DNA from 2 places in the Streptomyces sp. NPDC001315 genome. Region 1 is predicted to be linked to the other one. Evidence: riboswitches for the same ligand, from Rfam matches in the RefSeq annotation. Region 1 holds a riboswitch; the other holds the start of a gene.
The links. A riboswitch is a leader RNA that binds a small molecule or an ion and turns the genes downstream of it on or off. The one in region 1 is predicted to bind cobalamin.
Positions count from the first base shown of each region.

Region 2: it holds a riboswitch for cobalamin, as region 1 does, so the genes downstream of both, ACFY16_RS03905 (cobalamin biosynthesis protein) here and ACFY16_RS08860 (ribonucleoside-diphosphate reductase subunit alpha) in region 1, are expected to answer to the same signal.

Region 1 covers NZ_JBIAWZ010000002.1:373,972-379,542, forward strand. Annotated here, with positions in the region: gene mctP (monocarboxylate uptake permease MctP) at 1-369, shown strand, start outside; cobalamin riboswitch at 696-834, shown strand; gene ACFY16_RS08860 (ribonucleoside-diphosphate reductase subunit alpha) at 958-3,336, shown strand; gene ACFY16_RS08865 (ribonucleotide-diphosphate reductase subunit beta) at 3,336-4,352, shown strand; gene ACFY16_RS08870 (cytochrome P450) at 4,564-5,571, opposite strand, start outside.
Region 2 covers NZ_JBIAWZ010000001.1:888,803-894,373, forward strand. Annotated here, with positions in the region: gene ACFY16_RS03880 (alpha/beta hydrolase) at 1-495, opposite strand, end outside; gene ACFY16_RS03885 (class II aldolase/adducin family protein) at 576-1,328, opposite strand; gene ACFY16_RS03890 (lysozyme) at 1,525-2,274, shown strand; gene ACFY16_RS03895 (anion permease) at 2,418-3,686, shown strand; gene ACFY16_RS03900 (hypothetical protein) at 3,721-3,942, shown strand; cobalamin riboswitch at 4,105-4,240, shown strand; gene ACFY16_RS03905 (cobalamin biosynthesis protein) at 4,341-5,285, shown strand; gene ACFY16_RS03910 (cobyric acid synthase) at 5,282-5,571, shown strand, end outside.

The DNA of each region.
Region 1 (5,571 bases):
ATCCTGCAGACCTTCCCGGCGCTGGTCGGCGGCCTGTTCACCCGCTGGTTCCACCGCTGGGCGCTGCTCGCGGGCTGGGCGGTCGGCATGGTCTACGGCACCCTCGCCGCGTACGGTGTCGCCTCGCCCACGCAGAAGCACTTCGGCGGCTCGTCGAAGGAGATCCCGGGCATCGGCGAGATCGGCTACATCGGCCTCACCGCCTTCGTGCTCAACGTGGTCGTCACGGTGGTCCTCACCTTCGTCCTGAAGGCCCTGAAGGCCCCGGAGGGCGTCGACGAGACGTCCCCGGCGGACTACACGGCCGACGCGGGCGACCCCGGGGTACAGGTGGAACTGCCGCCGGCCACGGCGGGGTCGGCGCACTAGCCGCCCCTCGGGTGTCGTCGCGGGTCTCTCCGGGGGCTGCCGCCCCCCAGACCCCCGCTTCGGCCTGAACGGCCTCGTCCTCAAACGCCGGACGGGCTGGATGACGCGGACCGGCACTGAAAAGCCCGGTCGGCGAAAGTCCAGCCCGTCCGGCGTTTGATGCACGGGCACGGAGGGTCAACCTACGGGTAGCGGCGGCGGGGGCGGGACAAGCGACCGGACCCCCGTCCCGCACCTCTCCGACATCACTCTCCTCACCCACGATTTGACGCTCTGCCACGCTCCGAAGCCGACCAGACACAACATCTGGGGGTGACACCGCAGCCCGGCACAAGATGTATGCTCATGCTCGCTGTCGTCGCAGGGGAATCCGGTGCGAATCCGGAACTGTCCCGCAACGGTGTACTTGTGCACATCTGTGCACAGGAGTCAGTCCGAGGACCTGTGGACAGCGCGCCCGGCCATCCGGTCCGGGTGCCCTGACGTCCGGGCCTCGTGGAATGGGCCGGTGGACGCGACGCCCCCGTGCGTTCGTGTGCTGCCCGCTGCCCTCCGCAAGGCCCCGTGCCGAGCGAGGGAGAGCCCCACGTGACCATCGCGCCAGCCGATCCGGCTTCAGCCACCCCGGCGATGGAGCCCGACGGTCCCGGTACCGCGCTGCTGCGGACCCTGACCGAGCTGACCGCCGACCTCCCCGACGCCGACCCCGGCCGGGTCGCCGCCGCCGCACTGCGCGGCCGGTCCGCGCGGGCGGACGAGACGGAGCTGCGCGAGCTGGCCACGGAGGCGGCCGCGGGGCTCATCTCCGAGGACCCGGCCTACTCGAGGCTGGCCGCCCGGCTGCTGACCATCAGCATCGCCGCCGAGGCCGCCTCGCAGGGCGTGACGACGTTCACCGAGTCCGTCGCCGTCGGGCATCGGGAAGGGCTCATCGCCGACCGTACGGCGGAGTTCGTGCGCATCCACGCCGACCGTCTCGACGCACTCGTCGACGTCGCCGCCGACGACCGCTTCGGCTATTTCGGCCTGCGCACCCTGCACAGCCGCTATCTGCTCCGGCACCCGATCACCCGTCGCGTGATCGAGACGCCCCAGTACTTCATGCTGCGTGTCGCGAGCGGCCTGGCCGAGAACACTGCGCTCAGTTCGGAAACAGGCGCACGCGCGCTGGACGAAGTCGCCGCGCTCTACGGGCTCATGAGCCGCCTCGACTACCTCCCCTCCTCCCCCACGCTCTTCAACTCCGGTACGCGGCACCCCCAGATGTCGTCCTGCTACCTCCTCGACTCCCCGCTGGACGAGCTGGACTCCATCTACGACCGCTACCACCAGGTCGCCCGCCTCTCGAAGCACGCCGGCGGCATCGGCCTTTCGTACTCCCGGATCCGTTCCCGCGGTTCGCTGATCCGCGGCACGAACGGGCACTCCAACGGCATCGTCCCGTTCCTGAAGACCCTCGACGCCTCGGTCGCCGCGGTGAACCAGGGCGGCCGGCGCAAGGGCGCGGCCGCGGTCTACCTGGAGACCTGGCACTCCGACATCGAGGAGTTCCTGGAGCTGCGCGACAACACGGGTGAGGACGCGCGTCGTACGCACAACCTCAACCTCGCGCACTGGATCCCGGACGAGTTCATGCGCCGCGTGAACGCCGACGCGCAGTGGTCTCTCTTCTCCCCCGCCGATGTGCCCGAGCTGGTCGACCTGTGGGGCGACGAGTTCGACGCGGCCTACCGCAGGGCGGAGGCGGCGGGGCTGGCGAAGAAGACGATCGCCGCCCGGGACCTGTACGGCCGCATGATGCGCACCCTCGCCCAGACCGGCAACGGCTGGATGACCTTCAAGGACGCCGCCAACCGCACCGCCAACCAGACGGCCGAACCGGGCCACGTCGTCCACTCCTCCAACCTCTGCACGGAGATCCTGGAGGTCACCGACGACGGGGAGACGGCGGTCTGCAACCTGGGGTCGGTCAACCTCGGCGCCTTCGTCGTCGACGGCGACATCGACTGGGAGCGGCTGGACGAGACCGTCCGCACCGCCGTCACCTTCCTCGACCGCGTGGTCGACATCAACTTCTACCCGACCGAGCAGGCGGGCCGGTCCAACGCCAAGTGGCGTCCGGTCGGGCTCGGTGCGATGGGTCTGCAGGACGTCTTCTTCAAGCTGCGCCTGCCCTTCGACTCCCCGGAGGCCAAGCGGCTCTCCACCCGTGTCGCCGAGCGCATCATGCTCGCCGCGTACGAGGCCTCCGCCGACCTGGCCGAGCGCAACGGCCCGCTGCCGGCCTGGGAGAAGACCCGTACGGCCAGGGGCGTCCTGCACCCCGACCACTACGACGTCGAGCTCACCTGGCCGGAGCGCTGGGCAGCCCTGCGGGAACGTATCGCCACCACGGGGATGCGCAACTCGCTGCTCCTCGCGATCGCACCCACCGCCACCATCGCGTCCATCGCGGGCGTGTACGAGTGCATCGAGCCGCAGGTGTCCAACCTGTTCAAGCGCGAGACGCTGTCCGGTGAGTTCCTCCAGGTCAACTCGTACCTGGTGAAGGACCTGAAGGAGCTCGGCGTCTGGGACGCGCGCACCCGTGAGGCGCTGCGCGACTCCAGCGGCTCGGTGCAGGACTTCGCGTGGATCCCGGCCGACGTACGGGCGCTGTACCGCACGGCGTGGGAGATCCCGCAGCGCGGTCTGATCGACATGGCAGCCGCCCGGACCCCGTTCCTGGACCAGGCCCAGTCCCTGAACCTGTTCCTGGAGACGCCGACCATCGGCAAGCTCTCCTCGATGTACGCGTACGCCTGGAAGTCGGGCCTGAAGACGACGTACTACCTGCGCTCCCGCCCGGCGACCCGCATCGCCCGCGCGGCACAGGCGCAAGCCACCATCCCCGTCCAGCAGGCGGCCGACCCCGACGCCGTCGCCTGCTCGCTCGAGAACCCCGAGTCCTGCGAGGCCTGCCAGTAATGAGTTCCACCCGTAACCAGAATCTCCTCGACCCGGGCTTCGAGCTGACCCTGCGCCCCATGCGCTACCCCGACTTCTACGAGCGCTACCGGGACGCCATCAAGAACACCTGGACCGTGGAGGAGGTGGACCTCCACTCGGACGTGGCAGATCTCGCGAAACTGTCACAGGGCGAGCAGCACATGATCGGCCGGCTGGTCGCGTTCTTCGCGACGGGCGACTCGATCGTCGCGAACAACCTCGTGCTGACGCTGTACAAGCACATCAACTCCCCCGAGGCGCGGCTGTACCTGAGCCGCCAGCTGTTCGAGGAGGCCGTCCACGTCCAGTTCTACCTGACGCTCCTGGACACCTACCTCCCCGACCCGGACGACCGCGCCGCCGCCTTCGACGCCGTGGAGAACATTCCCTCCATCCGCGAGAAGGCCGAGTTCTGCTTCAAGTGGATCGACGAGGTCGAGAAGCTGGACCGTCTGGAGACCCAGGCCGACCGCCGCCGCTTCCTCCTCAACCTGATCTGCTTCGCGGCCTGCATCGAGGGCCTGTTCTTCTACGGTGCCTTCGCGTACGTCTACTGGTTCCGCAGCCGGGGTCTGCTGCACGGCCTGGCCACCGGCACCAACTGGGTGTTCCGCGACGAGACGATGCACATGAGCTTCGCCTTCGAGGTCGTCGACACCGTCCGCAAGGAGGAGCCGGAGCTCTTCGACGACCAGTTGGAGCAGCAGGTCACCGACATGCTCCGGGAGGCCGTCGAGGCCGAGCTGCAGTTCGCGCGCGACCTGTGCGGTGACGGCCTGCCGGGCATGAACACCGACTCGATGCGCCAGTACCTCGAGTGCGTCGCCGACCAGCGCCTGAGCCGTCTCGGCTTCGCTCCGGTGTACGGCTCGGAGAACCCGTTCTCCTTCATGGAGCTCCAGGGGGTTCAGGAACTGACCAACTTCTTCGAGCGGCGTCCGTCGGCGTACCAGGTGGCGGTGGAGGGCACCGTCGACCTGGACGAGGACTTCTGATCCCGTCCGGTCTCCCCGGGCTCCTGGGCCTCCCCCCTGATCTGTCGGTCGATGCGCCGGTCGCGCACGATGCCGATCAGTGAGGGGAGGACCAGGAGGACCAGGATCCCGAGAACAGCGCCCCTTCCGCACAGCCGGTCGCTGGGGACCACGCCCAACGCCTGCCGGCGGACGTTCAGGGGCCAGGAGGCCGCCTGAACGTCACCACCCGTCACCTCTCCAGCGGCCTCAACAGCAGTTTGTGCGGGCGCAGTGTGATGCCCACCCGGGTCGTGTCGTCAGAACCGGTCACCTGCTCGAAGCGGTACTTCGTCGCCACCGCCGCCGTGATCAGGCTCAGTTGGGCCATCGAGAAGTGGTCGCTCGGGCACTTGCGGTTGCCCACGCTGAACGGGCTCATGGCATGTTTCGGCACGTCCTTGACCCGTTCGGGCAGCCAGCGGTCGGGGTCGAACTCCAGGTTGTGTGCGTAGGAACGCGCGTCGCGCTGGATCGCGTAGGGGCTGTACACGATGTCCGCACCGGCCGGAATGCGATAGCCACCGAGTTCGGTGTCGGTCACCGCCCGCCGCGTCAATATCCATACGGCGGGGCGCAAACGCATAGCCTCGACGACGACATTGTTGGTGTGCGTGAGCTTGCGGACGTCCTCGAATCCGACGGGCCGGCCCCCGGTCACGGATTCGACCTCCGCCCGTACCTTGTCGGCGTGTTCGGGGTGTTCGGTGAGTGCCTGAAGCAACCACATGATCGTGGAGGCGACGGTTTCACTGCCGGGGGTGAGTATCGCGACGACCTGATCGTGGATCTCCTGCTCCCCGATGGGGTCGCCATTCTCGTCCTTCGCTTCCAGCAATGCCGACAGCAAATCGTCAGGCCTTTGACAGGATGCCCGGCGCTCGGCGACGATCTCGTCGACCAGGAGATGCAAATCGGCCAGTGCGCGGTTGAATTCGCGGTTGGCCGGAAACGGCAGCCGGTACAGCGGCCCGAGCGGGACCACCATCCTGCGGTACATACCACGGAAGACGGTGGCGAGCGCGACGCACAAGCGCTCGGCCCGCTCGTCCATGAAGTCGCCGCGCAGCAGACAGCGGGCGGCGATCCGCACGGCGACCCGGAAGGACTCGGAGGTGCAGTCGACGGTCTCGCCGGGCTGCCAGCGCTCGGTCAGCGCATGCGCCTCCTCCTCCATGATCGGCCCGTACGCGGGGATCGC
Region 2 (5,571 bases), on a different contig from region 1:
CCCGAGGCCGTGGACCGCGATCACCCAGGTTTCGCGGGCGCCCGGGACGAACCATGCCGGGAGGGAACCGAGTTCGCCCGGGACGTCGACGTCGGCGTGGTCGAGGCCGAGGGCGGCACTCGGGTTGCCGATGTGCACGTTCGGGGTGAGCCACACCTTGTCGTGCTGCCGCAGCGTGCCGTGGGTGACGCGTTCCAGGCGGCGTACGACGGTGTCGGCGGTGTGCGGGGCGGCGTCCAGGACGTCGCCGACCACGGCGTGGGAGCCGTCGCCCGCGAGGCCGTAGACGCCGGGCCGCAGCGAGGCCAGGTCCCTGGTCAGGGTGATCTGCCCGGCGGCCGTGCCGTGCACGGTGAGCCGGGGTTCGGTGGGCAGGGGCCTGCCGGGTGGCGCCTTGAGGGCGGCATCGCTGGCGAGTCGGCCCGCGGCCACGGCGGCGGCACCGGCCCCTATCACTGCGGTGACGGCAGCGGCCGTCGCTTTGGCAGGGCGCACCAGTCCAGTGTCGCGGCGGACCGGGCGAGCGGCCAGTGGGCGGCCCGGGCGGGGTGACGTGAGCAAGCGCGGGAGGGGAGTCAGCGCCGCTGCCCGTACCCCCGCAGCCGCTCCCCCGCCTCCGCCATCTGCTCGGCCGACAGCAGGTTCGGCGTCAGGCCCGGCACCGAGGACGCCGTCAGCCACAGCCGGCACATCCACTCCAGCTGGGCCGTGCGGTCGTAGGCCTGGTCGAGGGTGGCGCCGTAGGTGAGGGTGCCGTGGTTCTGGAGGAGGCAGCCGGTGCGGTCGGCAAGGGCGTGGCGCACGTTCTCAGCCAACTGATCGGTGCCGTATGTCGCATAAGGGGCGACCCGGACGGGTCCGCCGAGGGCGCCGGCCATGTAGTGGATCGCCGGCAGCTCGGGGACGAGCGTGGAGACGGCCGTGGCGTGCACGGCGTGGGTGTGCACGACGGCGCGGGCGTCGGTGCTGCGGTAGACGGTGAGATGCATGGGCAGCTCGCTGGTCGGGACGAGGGTGCCGAGCACCTGGCGGCCGTCGAGGTCGACGCCGGTCACGTCGTCCGGCGTCAGCCGGTCGTAGGGCACACCCGACGGCGTGACCAGCACGGTGTCCCCGACGCGCACCGAGACGTTGCCGGAGGTGCCGACAACCAGCCCCTCGGACACGGTCCGGCGGGCCGTCGCGACGAGGGCGGCCCAGGCGCGCGCCCCCTCCTCACCCACACCGCTCCCCCGCGGCTCCCCCACACCTCCGGCGCCCTCCCGCACAACCTGTGCGCCGCCCCGGACGCCCCGTCCGCCCCGCTCGTCGCGCCGCTGCTCAGCCATGCCGCGATCCTGCCAGGCGCGGCCGCGGCGCGCTGCGGGGCCGGGGCACTGTAGGCCGGAAGCCGCAGCTCCGTAAGGGCGCATATACGTATAGATGCCTTTCTCGAGCCCCTTGGCCGGAGATCGACGGGCATGCACCGGTCCTCCAGTAGCCTCTGGGGGATTTGTCGTGCACGCAGCCATTCCGGGGGGAAACATGGCCCGTGATCGCAAACCGTCCCGCCACCGTGCCGGCGTGATAGCCGCATCGGTGGCGGCTCTCACGCTCGGGGGGACCGCGCTCACCGAGCTGCCGGCCTCGGCGGCGAGCCCGCCCAAGGGGCACGATGTCTCGTCGCACCAGAAGAACGTCGACTGGCCGAAAGCGAAGGCCAAGGGAGCCACGTTCGTCTACGTCAAGGCGACCGAGTCCACCACCTACCGCAATCCCTACTTCGACCAGCAGTACAACGGCTCGCGCAACGCGGGCCTGGTCCGCGGGGCGTACCACTTCGCGCTGCCGGACAAGTCGTCGGGCAGGACACAGGCGGCGTACTTCGTGCGCAACGGCGGCAGCTGGACCTCGGACGGCAGAACGCTGCCGCCCGCGCTCGACATCGAGTACAACCCGTACGACGGCAAGCACAAGTGCTACGGGCTGAGCAAGGCGAAGATGGTCGCCTGGATCTGGTCGTTCAGCGACGAGGTGAAGCGGCTCACCGGCCGCCGTCCGGTGATCTACACGACCACCCACTGGTGGAACACCTGCACCGGCGGCAGCAGCGCCTTCGCCTCCAGTCACGCGTTGTGGATAGCCCGCCACAACTCGGCCGAAGCCGGATCACTGCCCGCCGGGTGGTCGTTCTGGACCTTCTGGCAGTACGACAACAGCGGCAGCCTGCCGGGTGACCAGAATCTCTTCAACGGCTCGGCGAGCCGCCTGAAATCGTTCGCCCGGGGCTACTAGCCGTGCGGCATCCGGGCCGCTGCCTCCGAACGGAGCGGCGGCCCTCCGTTTATGACACTCCAACGCCCGCCTCAGTTCACCTTCCGTTCACCCAGGTTACTTACCTTCGTCCAGCCAATGACCTCGAACGATTGCCTGGGTAAATGGAAAGCTTCTCGCTGATCCTCGCGATTGTGGTGGTAACCGCACTTGCGTTCGATTTCACGAACGGTTTCCACGACACCGCCAACGCGATGGCCACGACCATCTCGACCGGTGCCCTCAAGCCCAAGGTCGCGGTGGCCATGTCCGCCACGCTCAACCTTGTGGGCGCTTTCCTCTCCGTGGAGGTCGCCAACACGATCTCCAAGGGTCTCGTCGACGAGACCGGCATCCGTCCCGAGGTCATCTTCGCCGCCCTGGTCGGCGCGATCCTCTGGAACCTGGTGACCTGGCTGGTGGGCCTGCCCTCCAGTTCCTCGCACGCCCTGATGGGCGGTCTGATCGGCGCCACCATCGCCTCGGCGGGCACCGGCGCCGTCCACGGCGACGCACTGGTCACCAAGGTCATGATCCCCGCCGTCGCGGCCCCGATCGTCGCGGGTGTCGCCGCGCTGTTCGCCACCCGCCTGTCGTACACGCTGGGCAAGAAGGCCGACGGCAAGTCCGCCGCGAAGGGCTACCGCGCGGGCCAGATCGCTTCGGCCGGCCTGGTCTCGCTGGCCCACGGCACCAACGACGCGCAGAAGACGATGGGCATCATCACCCTCGCCCTGGTCGCCGGCGGCGCCGTCGCGCCCGACTCCGACCCGCCCGTCTGGGTCATCCTCTCCGCCGGTCTGGCCATCGCGCTCGGCACGTACCTCGGCGGCTGGCGCATCATCCGCACCATGGGCACGGGCCTGACCGACCTCCAGCCGCAGCAGGGCTTCGCCGCCCAGACCAGCGCCGCGACGGTCATCCTGGCCTCCTCCCACCTCGGCTTCTCCCTCTCCACCACCCACTCGGTCTCCGGCTCGGTGATGGGCGCGGGCCTCGGCCGCAAGGGCGGCGTCGTGCGCTGGTCCACCGCGACCCGCATGCTCGTCGCCTGGGTCCTGACCCTGCCGGCGGCCGCCGTGGTCGGTGCCCTCGCCGAGTCCGTGACCGACCTGGGCGACTGGGGCACGGCGGTCGTCGCCGTCTTCCTGATCGCCTCCAGCGCCGCGATCTGGAAGCTCTCCCGACGCGAGGTCGTCGACCACAACAACGTCAACGCCACCCAGGAGCCGGCCGGCGTCGTGACCACGGCGATCGCCGCGGTGACCCCGCCCCCCGCGGGCACGGTGACCGAGGACCTCACGGCCACGATCCCCGCCCCGGCCACGATCCCCGCCCAGGCCACCGCCGCGGCCGCCGCCGACCCGGTGTCCCCGCCGGCCGCCGCCGTCTGAGCCCCGCGCACCCGGTTAAGAAGGAAGCATCACCATGAAGATCGACTGGGCAACCCTGGGTTCCGTGTTCGGCGTCAGCCTCGTGGTCACCGTGGCCCTCGTGTCCCTGTTCACCCTCGGCATCATGGGCCTCTCGCGCCAGGAGCGGGCCTCCGCGCAGGGTGGGTCCGCCACGCTGGCCGTGACGGGCGCGTACGCGTGCTTCGCGGCCTGCGCGGCCGCGGTGGGCTACGGGATCTACCTGATCGTCGCCTGACTCCCAGGCACACCGTTCGTCGAGACGAGGGCGGGAGGCACCCACGGGTTCCTCCCGCCCTCCCCTTTGCCCAACCGGCTTCACACAGCAGGCACATGCCGCGCGTGTGGGCCTTCACACACTCCTCCACCCCAGGTCAACAGCAGGTTGACGGCCCTTCCGGGCCCGTGGTGGACTGCCGGAGCCATCTACGGCGGCAGGAGAGGAAGCCGGTGCGAATCCGGCGCGGTCCCGCCACTGTCACCGGGGTAGTAAGCCCCGGGAGCCAGGAACTCTCACCGCCGGTCTCGTCGAACCAGGGCGCGGACACCCTGAGTGAGGACATATCGCCATGCTCGGCTGCGGATTGAGACTCAGCACCAGGTCGTTGCCCGGTCCCGCCGCGATCGGCTGAGCGGATGCGTGCCGATCGCGTCTTCGCGTACGGCGCCACGGCCGGCCTCCTGGGCGACCTGTTCCTCGGCGATCCGCGCCGTGGGCATCCGGTCGCCGCGTTCGGGCGGGCGGCCGGGGCCGTGGAGCGGGTGTTGTGGCGGGACCATCGGGGCCGGGGCGCGCTGCACACCATGGTGTGCGCCGGCGGCGCAGTGGCGCTCGGCGCCGTGGCCACCCGCGCCGTACGCACCTCCACCGCCGCCTCCGTCGCCCTCACCGCCGCCGCCACCTGGGCCGTCGTCGGGGGGACTTCGCTCGCCCGGGAGGCCCGGGCCGTCGGGCGGGCCCTGGAAGCCGGGGACGTCGAGGGTGCCCGCGCCCGGCTGCCGCATCTGTGCGGGCGGGATCCGCAGGCCCTCGACGCCGACGGGATCGCCCGGGCGGTCGTCGAGTCGGTCGCCGAGAACACCTCGGACGCCGTCGTCGGCGCGCTGGTGTGGGGGGCCGTCGGGGGCGTGCCGGGGCTGCTCGGGTTCCGGGCCGTGAACACCCTCGACGCCATGGTCGGCCACAGGTCGCCCCGCTACCTGCGCTACGGGTGGGCGTCCGCCCGGCTCGACGACGTCGCCGGCTGGCCGGGGGCCCGCCTCACCGCCGTACTCGCGGCCGTGGCCGGAGACGATCCGCGGGGGGCCGTACGGGCCTGGCGGGCCGACGCGGCCAGGCATCCGAGTCCCAACGCCGGTCCCGTGGAGGCCTCGTTCGCGGGGGCCCTCGGCGTGCGGCTCGGCGGGACCCTCTCCTACGCCGGGCGGGTCGAGCACCGGCCCGTACTCAACGGCGGTGACGGGCGCGCCGTCCGGGTCGCGGACATCGACCGGGCCGTACGGCTCTCCCGTCGCGTCGGCTGGCTCGCGCTCGGTGTCAGTGCCGCCGCGCGACTTCTCGTGAAGGGGCGTACGTCATGAGCGGTGGTCTCCTGGTCGCCGGCACCACCTCCGACGCCGGCAAGAGCGTCGTCACCGCGGGGATCTGCCGGTGGCTGGTGCGGCAGGGCGTCAAGGTCGCGCCGTTCAAGGCGCAGAACATGTCCCTGAATTCCTTCGTCACCCGCGAGGGCGCCGAGATCGGGCGCGCGCAGGCCATGCAGGCGCAGGCCGCGCGCGTCGAGCCGACCGCACTCATGAACCCCGTGCTGCTCAAGCCCGGGAGCGACCGGAGCAGCCAGGTCGTCCTCATGGGCAAGCCCGTGGG